DNA from 4 places in the Allorhizobium sp. Av2 genome. Region 4 is predicted to be linked to each of the others. Evidence: predicted binding sites of a transcription regulator. Region 4 holds the regulator's gene; each other region holds the start of a gene.
The links. The regulator LexA, encoded in region 4, represses DNA repair genes until DNA is damaged. The targets are predictions, from matches to a motif close to TGTTCNNNNTGTGTTCNG.
Positions count from the first base shown of each region.

Region 1 (3,131 bases), 1.7 Mb from region 4:
TGTTCGCAGCCATGGCCGGGGCAGCCATGGCTTTGCCGCGTTTTAGAGCGGAAGACACGCCACCGCTGGTCGCCGCCAATGCCGGGAATTTGAGCCTGCAACCGGCGCCAATCAATCCGGACTGGATACTCGAGGGTGATCCGCAGGCTCGGCTGGCTAATCACTCGCAAAGTCCTGATGAAGCAAGCTCTACAGCTGTCTGGGATTGCACCGCTGGAAGTTTCCGCTGGTATTTCGGCTGGGACGAGACCGTGGTGATCCAGGAGGGCGAAGTGCATGTGACCGCGCAGGATGGCACCGAGCGATTGCTGAAGACCGGCGATATCGCCTATTTCAAGGGCGGAACCTGGGCCACCTGGCGCATCGAGACCTATGTGCGCAAGATCGCCTTTCTGCGTAAGCCTTTCCCGGAGCCAATCGCAACGCTTTACCGGCTTCGAAATGCTCTGCGGAGTGGATCACGCGCCCCGATTTGAGCGGTTGAAAATTTGGCCTCTGCCGGACGTTGCGTTCGCGGTCGCCGCGTCCTAAATCTTCCTCCAAATGCAACGCGAGAAAGATTATGGCCCAGATCCGCAATGTCGCCGTCCAGATGGACCATGTATCCTCCATCAATATTTCAGGGGATTCCACCTTCGCCATGAGCCTGGAAGCTCAGGCCCGCGGCTATAAGCTGTTCCATTATACACCCGACCGGCTGACCATGCGCGATGGCCGCGTCTATGCGACGGTGGAGCCGATGGAAGTGCGCGATGTGAAGGGCGATCACTTCACCCTCGGCAGCCCGGAGCGCGTCGATCTGTCGACGATGGATGTGGTGCTGCTGCGCCAGGACCCGCCATTCGACATGGCTTATATCACCGCCACCCATATGCTGGAGCGCATTCACCCGAAGACGCTTGTTGTCAACGATCCGGCCTGGGTGCGCAATTCGCCGGAAAAGATCTTCGTCACCGAATATGCCGACCTGATGCCGCCAACGCTGATCACCCGCGACCCGGCGGAAATTGCCGCTTTCCGGGCCGAACAGGGCGATATTATCCTGAAGCCGCTCTACGGCAATGGCGGGGCAGGGGTGTTCCATTCCACCCGTGACGACCGCAATTTTTCCTCGCTGATGGAAATGTTCGGCCAGATGTTCCGCGAACCCTTTATCGCCCAGGGCTATTTGCCTGCCGTGCGCAAGGGCGACAAGCGGATCATCCTGGTGGACGGTGAACCCGTCGGCGCGATTAACCGGGTGCCTGCCGAGCATGATGCGCGCTCCAACATGCATGCGGGAGGCAAGCCGGAACCAACGGAACTGACGACTCGCGAGCGTGAAATCTGCGCCCGGATCGGGCCTGCGCTGCGCGAACGCGGCTTCCTGCTGGTCGGCATCGATGTGATCGGCGATTATATGACTGAGATCAACGTTACCTCGCCAACCGGCATCCGCGAGGTCAAGAATTTCGGTGGCGCCGATATCGCCAGCTTGCTTTGGAACGCCATCGAGAAAAAGCGGTCCTGATCCTGTTCGACAATTGATCGGAGAGTGTTTTCTGCGCCCCGCCACGTTGGGTTTGATAAAACTTTGGCGTTGCGGGGTGCTGGAAGCGTTCCCTTTTGTTCTGAAAGCACAACCGAATACAACCATTTTGCCCTCGAAACGGGTCTTTGTTCATTTATTGTTCTTGTCGTCACTTCTTTTTCATGCAAAACTACGGTTGCAGGAAATTGCAGCATGCCCGTTACGGACTTTGCTCGATGTCTTGATTTAAAATATTGATTTTAAACGCATTTTCTCTTTTTCGTCCGGCGAAATCCATGAAATTGCGTAGGGGCGGATGGACCGCTGCCGGCAAGGGGGCTGGGATATGGTTGCACGGGTGGGTACGGTTGCGTTTCAGGGCATTGATGGCGTGCCTGTCGATGTGCAGGTCATGGTCGCACCCGGCAAGATCGGCGTGCAGATCGTCGGCCTGCCGGACAAGGCGGTGGCCGAAAGCCGGGAACGAGTTCAGGCGGCCCTGCATGCCTCCGGACTGGCGCTGCCGCCCAAGCGGGTCACAATCAATCTGGCGCCTGCGGATCTGCCCAAGGAAGGGTCGCATTTCGATCTGGCCATCGCCCTTGGCCTGATGGCCGCGCTCGGCGCCATTCCTGCCGATGTGCTGGGCGATTATCTTGTGGTTGGTGAGCTGAACCTGGATGGCACGATTGCTGCCGTTGCCGGTGCTCTGCCAGCGGCGATGGCAGCCAATGCACTTGGCAAAGGGCTGATCTGCCCGGCGGATAGCGGCCCGGAGGCAGCCTGGGCGGGCTCAGACATGGATATTCTCGCCCCCCGCAGCCTGATTGCGCTCGCCAATCATTTTCGTGGCACCCAAGTTCTGACGCGCCCGAACCCGGCCAGCCGGGCGCTGCCGGGCAACCTGCCTGACCTCGCCGATATTCGCGGTCAGGAAAGCGCCAAGCGGGCGTTGGAAGTGGCCGCTGCCGGGGGCCACAACCTGCTGATGGTTGGCCCGCCAGGATCGGGGAAATCCATGCTGGCGGCCCGCCTGCCGTCCATTCTGCCGGTCCTGTCGGCGCCAGAGCTTCTGGATGTGTCGATGATCCATTCCATCGCCGGGCAATTGGCGGGTGGAAAATTGTCGGACCGTAGACCGTTTCGCACGCCGCATCATTCCGCCACCATGGCGGCGCTGGTTGGCGGCGGCTTGCGCGCCCGGCCGGGCGAGGCTTCGCTTGCCCATAACGGCGTGTTGTTTCTCGATGAATTTCCGGAATTTTCTCCACAAGTGCTGGATGCCTTGCGCCAGCCGCTGGAAAGCGGCGAATGCGTCATTGCCCGCGCCAATCACCGCGTCACCTATCCGGCCAGTTTTCAGTTGATTGCCGCGATGAACCCCTGCCGTTGCGGTATGGCGGGTGAGCCGGGGCATACCTGCGCGCGCGGCATTCGCTGCCTGACCGAATATCAGGGCCGGATTTCCGGTCCGCTGCTGGATCGGATCGATATTCGCATCGATGTCCCCGCCGTTTCGGCCATGGACCTGATCAAGCCGATGGCAGCCGAAAAAAGCGCCGATGTCGCCCGCCGCGTCGCTGTCGCTCGACAGCGGCAAACGGAACGGTTTATCGAGGCG
Region 1 covers NZ_CP192696.1:3,832,536-3,835,666, forward strand. The annotation lists gene FS819_RS17940 (cupin domain-containing protein) at 1-476, shown strand, start outside; gene gshB (glutathione synthase) at 563-1,510, shown strand; gene FS819_RS17950 (YifB family Mg chelatase-like AAA ATPase) at 1,857-3,131, shown strand, end outside.
Region 1: a site for LexA is predicted at 1,658-1,675, ahead of FS819_RS17950 (YifB family Mg chelatase-like AAA ATPase). Genes of this name have one in related genera too.

Region 2 (3,131 bases), 1.5 Mb from region 4:
GCATGATCCCGCAGCTGATAGACGGGCTGCGGCGGCTAGACTGGCCGGTTTCCAGGCTGGATATCAAGCTTGTCTGCGAAGCCGACGACCTGGACACACTGGGGGCGCTGGCAGAAGCCGACATACCAGCCCATATCGAGATCGTCCCGACCCCACCGATTGGGCCGCGCACCAAGCCGAAGGCGCTCAGCTATGCGCTGTCAGGCGCACGTGGCGATTTCCTAGTGCTCTACGATGCCGAAGATCGTCCGCATCCCGCCCAACTCAAGGAGGCCTATGCGCATTTCCTGTGCCGTCCCCCCGAAGTGGCTTGCCTGCAAGCGCCGCTGATTATCGCCAATGGCGATGAAAGCTGGATCAGCGCCTTGTTTGCGCTCGAATATGCGGCTTTGTTTCGCGGCACTCTGCCAATGCTGGCCTATCATGGCATGCCCTTGCCGCTCGGCGGCACCTCAAACCACTTCCGTATCGAGGCGCTGAAGGATGTCGGCGCCTGGGATCCCTATAATGTTACAGAGGATGCAGACCTCGGCCTGCGGCTGTTCCGGGCTGGCTATCGCTGTGAAACGATCACCCGGCAAACCCTTGAGGATGCACCGGTCAGCAGCCGAATCTGGATGGGCCAGCGCAGCCGATGGTTCAAGGGCTGGCTACAGACATGGCTGATCGTCATGCGCGAACCGCGTATCGCCTGCAAGGAAATGGGGGGATCGGCCTTTGCCGTCTTTCATCTGATGATTGGCGGAATGCTGCTATCATCGCTGAGCCATCCCGCCCTTCTGCTGTTCCTGACCATGACCGTCTACAGCATGGCCAACCCGCCTGCCACGGGCATTCCCCTGCGCGACCTGACGGTCTTCTGGATCGACCTGGTGAATATCCTCGGCAGCTACCTTATTTTCCTAGCCCTCGGCAGGGCCGCCATGACCGAATTCGAACGCCGCCGCATCGGCAAACGCTACCTGTTCATTCCGCTCTATTGGCTGATGACATCCATTGCCGCCTGGCGGGCGATGATCGAGCTGAAAACCAAACCGTTCTTCTGGAACAAGACACCACATGCACCGAGAGGCGGCGAGCGAAAACGCGCAACAAGGGTTGCGAATGAAAGTGGTCAACCCAAACAGAACTGAACATCCGTTGCAAATCACGACCAACAGGCGAGTAGCTCAGCCATAGGCCCGATACCGCCACATGCAATCGGCAACTTGGGTTGATCAAAGCGGGCGCAAAAGAGAGTTCGGTCGGCCTGCATACACTCGATCCTGGCTTTGGTACCGTTCTTAAAACCCCGCATCACATGGGGCCGCATTGCATGGACATCATTATCCAGCCTGCGACCTTCGACAAAGGCATGCACATCTGCCGCAGCTTTTGCAGCTCCAGTTCCTCAGCAAAAAATTTCTTTGCCGCGTCTGGCGAACACTCTCAACCGCAGAAACTCCGGATACATTTGGATTCTCTCACAGATTCCGACAGCCTCTATGTCTCACCGTTCCGGTACTGTCCTGATGCATCATAGATTCGCATTGACTCATGTTCACAAACAGAACAAATAAAGAACATCGATATCCGAAATCGCATTGGAAATGCCAAGGAGATCTCTTTTCTGACATGAATACCCCCGTCGTCAGCCCCGTTGTCACTCAACTGCGCGCCCGGATCGATCAACTGGAGGGCGGCCCTGTCCGGCGACGCGACGTCCTGCCGTTCGGCGTTGCCGAGATCGACAATGTCCTGCCTGGCGGTGGGCTGGCGATGGGCGCCCTGCACGAGGTGGCTGGAGCTGGCAATGGCACGGTCGACGGCGCGGCAGCCGCTCTATTTACAGCGGGACTGGCGGCGCGCGCCAAGGGCAAGATCCTGTGGTGCATCACGCGGCAGGACCTGTTTGCACCATCGCTGGCACAGGCTGGACTGGCACCGGGACGCGTCATCTATGTCGAGGCTGGCAACGAAGCCGATGTGCTGGCCTGCGCCGAAGAGGGCCTGCGCCATGGTGGGTTTGGCGCCATCGTATGCGAGGTGGCCAAACTGTCCATGATCGCGTCCCGCCGCCTGCAACTCGCCGCTGAAAGTACGGGCACCCTGGCACTCGTCATTCGTCGCTGGCGACGCCAGGCGGAGGCGTCGAACTTCGGGCAGCCGACGGCGGCCGTTACCCGATGGCGCATCTCCGCCCTGCCCTCCTCACCGCTGCCGGTGCCCGGCGTCGGCCGCGCCCGCTGGCGCGTGGAACTCATTCGCTGTCGGACCGGCAGCGCCGATATCGAAGTGGAGGCTTGTGATGCCAAGGGTTGTCTCGCTATTCCTGCCGACCTGGCCGACCGATCGGCTGCGGCGGACATCCGACGCCACAACCGTGCCTCTTGAGGCACCGCTTGTCCTGATCGGCAGGCAAGGCCAGCGGCGCGTCGTCACCGCGGCAGACAGCGTCGCCCTGGCCGCCGGCCTGCGCGTCGGCATGCCGGCGGCGAAAGCGCAGGCGCTGGTACCGGGCCTGATCGTCCGCGACGCCGATCCGCTCGCCGATGTCCGCGCCCTGAACCGTCTGGCGCTCTGGGCTTTGCGCTACACGCCTGCCGTCGCTGCCGATCCCCCCGATGGTCTGGTCATCGACACCACAGGCGCCGACCATTTGCACGGCGGCGAAGCCGCGATGCTGACCGATATGATCGCGCGCATCGAGGCTTCCGGCACGCGGGTCCGTGCGGCGATCGCCGATACATGGGGCGCTGCTCACGCCCTCGCACGGTATCAGAGCCGACCGGCTTTAATCACTCCCCCCGGCGAAAGCCGTCTCGCAATGCTCGACTTGCCGATCCGTGCCTTGCGGGTGGCGCGTGAAACCGTAGAAGGCTTGCGCGTGATGGGTTTTACACGCATTGGCGAAGTGGCCGCGCAACCGCGTGCGCCACTGACCCTGCGGTTCGGGCCAGAACTGGGGCGGCGAATCGACCAGGCCTTCGGCATACTCAACGAGCCAATCCTGCGTGTACAGTCGCCCGACCTCACGGAGGTGCAGCGCATTTTCGCCGAACCGATTGCCGCCGCCGAAACCATTGCGCGTTACATTGGCAAGCTTGTCGTTCATCTATGCGACGCACTTGAGATACGGGGGCTAGGCGTCC
Region 2 covers NZ_CP192696.1:194,871-198,001, reverse strand. The annotation lists gene FS819_RS00940 (glycosyltransferase family 2 protein) at 1-1,133, shown strand, start outside; gene FS819_RS00935 (ImuA family protein) at 1,615-2,373, shown strand; gene FS819_RS00930 (Y-family DNA polymerase) at 2,288-3,131, shown strand, end outside.
Region 2: a site for LexA is predicted at 1,548-1,565, ahead of FS819_RS00935 (ImuA family protein). Genes of this name have one in related genera too.

Region 3 (3,131 bases), 160 kb from region 4:
ATGGGCGCGTTCCGCATCGCCGGTGGCCTTTTGCTGTTTGCCATCGCCTTCGAAATGATTTTCGAGAAACGTCACGAGCGCAAGGAAAAGACATCGGAAGACGCGATTACCCGCGATCACATGCACCATATCGCGGTTTTCCCGCTTGCCCTGCCGCTGATTGCTGGCCCTGGGGCCATTTCTGCCACCATCCTGCTGGCCAGCTCCCTGCCGAGCCCGGTCGAGCGCACAGAACTGATCCTGGTTCTCGCACTCTGCATCGGCATCGTGCTGTTGGCGCTTGTGATCGCAGATCGGCTTGACCGGTTTTTAGGGGTGACGGGTCGGGCGATCCTGACACGCCTGCTCGGCGTCATACTGGCCGCGCTCTCCGTGCAATTCGTCGTTGACGGCATCAAGTCGGCATTTCACCTCTGATACCAAAGCTCTGGCATGCTGACGCATCCTCGCCTTGATGGTATTGCAAATATCTCAAATGCATCAATCGCTTGAGATATTTGCAAAAAAAATACGAAGTGTCATCTTCAATGACTCTTCGTATGAGACCCTCAATCATAAAGAAAAAGACGCATCCCAATGAGGATGCGCCTGAACCGAAGAACTCCGGCTGAACGTCGCAAATCAGAACGGAATATCATCATCCATATCGCGCGAGAATCCGCCCGATGGCGCACTGGCGCCACGGCCGCCGGACGAAGCGCCGCCGCTGCGGGCCGGGGCCGAGCCGTAGTCGTCGTAGCCACCGCCGCCGCCGAAATCGCTGCCGCCACGGGCAGCACCGCCGCCTGCCCCATCGCCACGACCGCCAAGCATGGTCAGGGTCGAATTGAAGCCCTGGAGGACGATTTCCGTCGAGTAACGGTCATTGCCGTTCTGGTCCTGCCATTTGCGGGTCTGAAGCTGGCCCTCGATATAAACAGTCGCGCCCTTCTTCAGATATTGTTCGGCCACCTTGCAGAGACCTTCATTGAAGATCACCACGCTATGCCATTCAGTCTTTTCCTTGCGCTCGCCGGAATTACGGTCGCGCCAGGATTCGGACGTGGCGATGCGCAGGTTGGCAATCGGCTTACCGTCCTGGGTACGGCGAATTTCCGGGTCGGCGCCCAGATTGCCGATCAATATAACCTTGTTGACGCTTCCAGCCATGATACTCACCTCGCTGCCACCATGGGGCGGCTTACAAATCCAATCAATTTTAACCTTATCCTATCCCTGTCGATTAAGGGCAGGCAGATCACCTGTAATCCACAGCGAAGAATCTAAACCAAAAAATGTTCTTTATTTGTTCTAATAAATTTGTATGATGCCGTCAACTCTATCGGAATCGAACGCATAATCGACCCACCCGTCTCGACAGGACGGCAGCAGTGACTAAATAAGGAGCGGCATTCCCGCCTGCGGCTCTTGTCCCAAACCGAGTTTTGTTATGAGCGAATTGAAGACGATTTCCATCCGTGGTGCGCGCGAGCACAATCTCAAGGGCATCGACCTTGACCTGCCGCGCAACAGCCTGATCGTGATGACCGGCCTTTCCGGCTCGGGAAAGTCGTCGCTGGCCTTCGATACGATCTATGCCGAGGGCCAGCGCCGCTACGTCGAAAGCTTGTCGGCCTATGCCCGGCAGTTCCTGGAGATGATGCAGAAGCCCGACGTGGACCTGATCGAAGGCCTGTCGCCTGCAATCTCCATCGAGCAAAAGACCACCTCGCGCAATCCGCGCTCGACGGTCGGGACAGTCACCGAAATCTACGACTACATGCGCCTGCTGTTTGCCCGCGTTGGCGTGCCCTATTCGCCAGCCACCGGCCTGCCGATCGAGAGCCAGACCGTTAGCCAGATGGTTGACCGTGTTCTGGCCTTTGAGGAAGGGACGCGGCTTTATATTCTTGCGCCTCTGATCCGGGGCCGCAAGGGCGAGTATAAGAAAGAACTCGCCGAGCTGATGAAGAAGGGCTTCCAGCGCGTCAAGATCGATGGCCAGTTCTATGAAATCGCCGAGGCACCCACCCTCGACAAGAAATACAAGCACGATATCGATATCGTGGTTGACCGTGTTGTGGTGCGGGCCGACATGGCCTCGCGGCTGGCCGACAGCCTGGAAACCTGCCTTCGCCTTGCCGATGGGCTGGCGGTCGCCGAATTTGCCGACAAGCCCCTGCCGGCCAATGAAACATCGGCTGGCGGCTCCGCCAATAAATCGTTGAACGAGACCCATGAGCGGGTGCTGTTTTCGGAAAAATTCGCCTGCCCGGTCTCCGGCTTTACCATTCCGGAAATCGAGCCACGGCTGTTCTCTTTCAACAATCCGTTCGGCGCTTGCCCAACCTGCGACGGCCTCGGTTTCCAGCAGAAGATCGATGAAGCGCTGATCATTCCCGAAGCCGACAAGCGGTTGAAGGATGGCGCGATTGCACCTTGGGCGAAATCCAGCTCGCCTTATTACGACCAGACCCTTGAAGGTCTTGGCAAGGCTTTTGGCTTCAAGCTGACCAGCAAATGGTCTGAGCTGAGCGCGGAGGCGCAGAAATCCATCCTGCACGGCACGGAAGAAAAGATCGAGTTTCACTACGCCGACGGCGCACGCTCCTATAGCGCGACAAAGACCTTCGAAGGCATCGTGCCAAACCTGGAGCGCCGCTGGAAGGAAACCGATAGCGCCTGGGCGCGGGAAGAAATCGAGCGCTACATGTCCGCTGCGCCCTGCCCTGCCTGCAAAGGTTTCAGGCTGAAACCCGAAGCGCTGGCGGTGAAAATCAACGGCCTGCATATCGGTCAGGTAACGGAAATGTCGATCCGGGTTGCCGGTGGCTGGTTCGAGACCCTGCCTGGTCTGCTTACCGACAAGCAGAACGAAATCGCCGTTCGTATTCTCAAGGAAATCCGCGAGCGCCTGAGCTTCCTCAACGATGTCGGGCTGGACTATCTCAGCCTGTCGCGCAACTCCGGCACTCTGTCAGGCGGAGAAAGCCAGCGTATCCGGCTTGCCTCACAGATCGGTTCAGGCCTGACCGGCGTACTTTATGTGCTGGATGAACCTTCGATTGGCCTGCATCAGCGCGACAATGCCCGGCTTCTCGATACGCTCAAACACCTGCGCGATATCGGCAATACGGTAATCGTCGTCGAGC
Region 3 covers NZ_CP192696.1:1,542,425-1,545,555, reverse strand. The annotation lists gene FS819_RS07470 (MarC family protein) at 1-417, shown strand, start outside; gene FS819_RS07465 (single-stranded DNA-binding protein) at 622-1,149, opposite strand; gene uvrA (excinuclease ABC subunit UvrA) at 1,430-3,131, shown strand, end outside.
Region 3: a site for LexA is predicted at 1,276-1,293, ahead of uvrA (excinuclease ABC subunit UvrA). Genes of this name have one in related genera too.

Region 4 (3,131 bases):
CTGTTTGCTCTGTTTCGGACCGACGACCGCAATGTCTTGACCGTTGCCACCAACAAGAAGCGTCCGCCGGGTTTCGTTTTCAACCAATGGCGCTCAGTGCTCGACATTGCCGATCCGATTGCGCCTGAAATATTGCCCAAGCTGGCAGCTGTCGAAATGGAAAAAGGCCAACAGGGAGCGGGGGAAACAACGCGGGCCGGAAAAACAAAACCAAAGACGGGCGGCCAAAATGCCAAGGGAAGGGAGCCGGTCGAGCCACAACAGGCTATGGCGGAGATGAGGGTGGCAAAGGAGAAGGCCGATAAAAAACCTGATCTTTTCCATTGCCGCACCGATGCCTTTTGCCTGGCAAGACTCAGCAATGGTTGGACAGTCAGCCTGGTACAGAACCGCGACTATAGCCAGGCCGCCTGCGCCCTGTCCGACCTGATCGTCTCGACTGAGGTCAGTCGCGATGCCGTCTGCAAGGCGCCGATGGCATCAACTGCTTCCTCTGAAAACACCGGAATGACCGTTATCCGGGACGCTACGGAAGACGGCACTGGGTTGGACGTTGAAAATGAACGGATGATGGCCGATGATGATGTGCTGGCATCTGACAACAGCAGCCCGTCCGTTCGCTCCCAAACGATTAGCCGGACGCAAGCGGGAGAGATTTCTGCAGCCAGTGCAACTACGGTACCGGGGCAGGACGTTGCCGTGCACACGGATAGCCACGTGACGGGCGGTGCCTCAAACTCGGACCAGAATTCCCCGTCCCGAATAGAATCGGGTGAACCTCTCGCGTTCTCGCAAACCGAGAAGGCCGCTACCGCTGGAACGATGCTGTCACGTCCCCCGAAAGTCCTGACCCGTAACGATTTGCGACGGTTCGGTGCAATGGAAATCACGCTTGGTGATCCCGCCACACGAACGCTGCATATCGTTACGGCATTTCAAAATCAGTATCGGCCCTGGACTCGCCATCGTTATTTCGACTGGCGCAGCAATCGCTATGACCGGCCGGATGGTACGGCCCACGCCAATGTTCCATCTGCTGCCAGCGACGACGCCCAGTCAGGCGCTGGAGATGGCAGAGAGCTTAGTGATAGCGACGAATAAGACCGACGAGCTTGCCCTGGATTTTTACCCGGTCCGGTCCGAAAATCCGGGTTTCATAGGCCGGATTGGCAGCTTCCAGCGCGATCGACGCCCCACGGCGGCGGAAGCGTTTCAAGGTGGCTTCCTCGTCGTCTACCAGAGCAACGACGATATCGCCCGGATTGGCCGTGGTGGCGTTGCGGATGATCACCGTGTCACCATCGAGAATGCCGGCTTCGATCATCGAATCGCCTTTGACCTCAAGGGCGTAATGTTCGCCGCTGCCCAGCATTTCCATCGGCACGGAAATGTCATGGGTGTTGTTCTGGATAGCGGAGATCGGCACGCCTGCCGCGATACGGCCCATCACTGGTATGGATGAGGAATTGCGTACTTCCTCGACCGGTTTGGCCGGAGCGGATGGCACTGCCTGCAACTTGCCTCGGCTGCCTTCAATGACGGATGGCGAAAATCCTGTGCGTCGGGGCGGTATGCTGGACGTCATGGCCTCCGGCAGCTTGATCACTTCCAGTGCTCGCGCGCGATTTGGCAAGCGACGGATGAAGCCGCGCTCTTCCAAAGCGGTGATCAGCCGGTGAATGCCGGATTTGGAGGCGAGGTCCAGAGCGTCCTTCATTTCATCGAAGGAGGGCGGCACCCCAGACTCCTTCATGCGCTCGTGTATAAACAGCAAAAGTTCCTGTTGCTTGCGAGTCAGCATTGGGACCTACCCTTTGAATTATGAAACAAATACAGAACATACGCTATCTGTTCCAGTTGTGTTCCGCAAGTCCTTCTTGCAAATTTCCTTCGATGACGCACCGATAGACGGTCTTGAGAAGGAGCGGGACCAGAAGCATCCTTTAAATATGGGAGGTTGAGAGGCTCGTATCGAAACAGTAAGTCTTTGCTTTCTTGATCTGACGCCTGTCAGTTGGGAATTGGCAGAAAGAGAGAGAAAATGGATACTATCTAAAAGGTGAAATTGCAGAATGAAATTTTGTTGCAAGTCGGTGCAGCACGCATAGGCAACGGTAAAACAACGACAATAATCTGTCGCAGAGTTTGATCGGGGACATTATCACCCCCGATCCGCTTCGATATCAGTGGCTTACAGCATCGCGACGGCAATTTCCGCTGCAAGACGCGCGTTGTTTTCCACCAACGCGATATTGGTAATCAGGCTGCGGCCGTCGGTGAGGTGATAGATTGCGTCGAGCAGGAAAGGCGTCACGGCTTTGCCGGTGATTTCCTCGCGTTCGGCAGCGGCCAACGCCCGGCCAATATAGATTTCCATCTCCTCGCGCGCAATTTCGTCTGCTTCCGGCACGGGATTGGCGATCAACATGCCGCCGTCGACGCCCAATTGGTCGCGTACCTTCTGGAAATTGGCAATTGCCGCCGGGCTTTCCAGTTTGAGTGGGCTTTTCAAGCCCGATTCTCTCGACCAGAAGGCTGGAAACTCGTCGCTGTCGTAAGTCACGACAGGTACGCCACGGGTTTCCAAGACTTCCAAGGTCTTGGGAATATCAAGAATGGCTTTTGCTCCGGCGCAGACGACGATGACCGGAGTACGCGCCAGTTCTTCCAGGTCGGCTGAAATGTCGAAGCTTTCTTCTGCGCCACGATGCACGCCGCCGATGCCGCCGGTGGCAAAAACTGAGATGTTGGCGCGGGCGGCGGCGATCATCGTCGCGGCTACCGTGGTAGCGCCGGTGCGGCGTTCGGCAATGGCGTAAGCGAGATCGGCACGAGAGACTTTTAGGACATCAGTCATTTGCGCCAGTTTTTGCAGCTGATCTTCTTCCAGCCCGATATGCAAAACGCCTTCAATCACTGCAATGGTCGCTGGGACCGCACCACCGTCGCGAATGATTGCCTCCACGCTTTGCGCCATCTCGACATTTTTCGGATAGGGCATGCCATGGGTGATAATGGTGGATTCCAGCGCGACTATTGGAGCGTTGCGCGTCTTGGCCGCAGCCACTTCGCGGGCGTAAACGATGGGCAGGAGCGGGGAAATCGAACGGGTCATGATCAGGAACTCGTTT
Region 4 covers NZ_CP192696.1:1,702,854-1,705,984, reverse strand. The annotation lists gene FS819_RS08205 (ComEC/Rec2 family competence protein) at 1-1,101, shown strand, start outside; gene lexA (transcriptional repressor LexA) at 1,082-1,801, opposite strand; gene FS819_RS08195 (pseudouridine-5'-phosphate glycosidase) at 2,192-3,115, opposite strand; gene FS819_RS08190 (carbohydrate kinase family protein) at 3,118-3,131, opposite strand, start outside.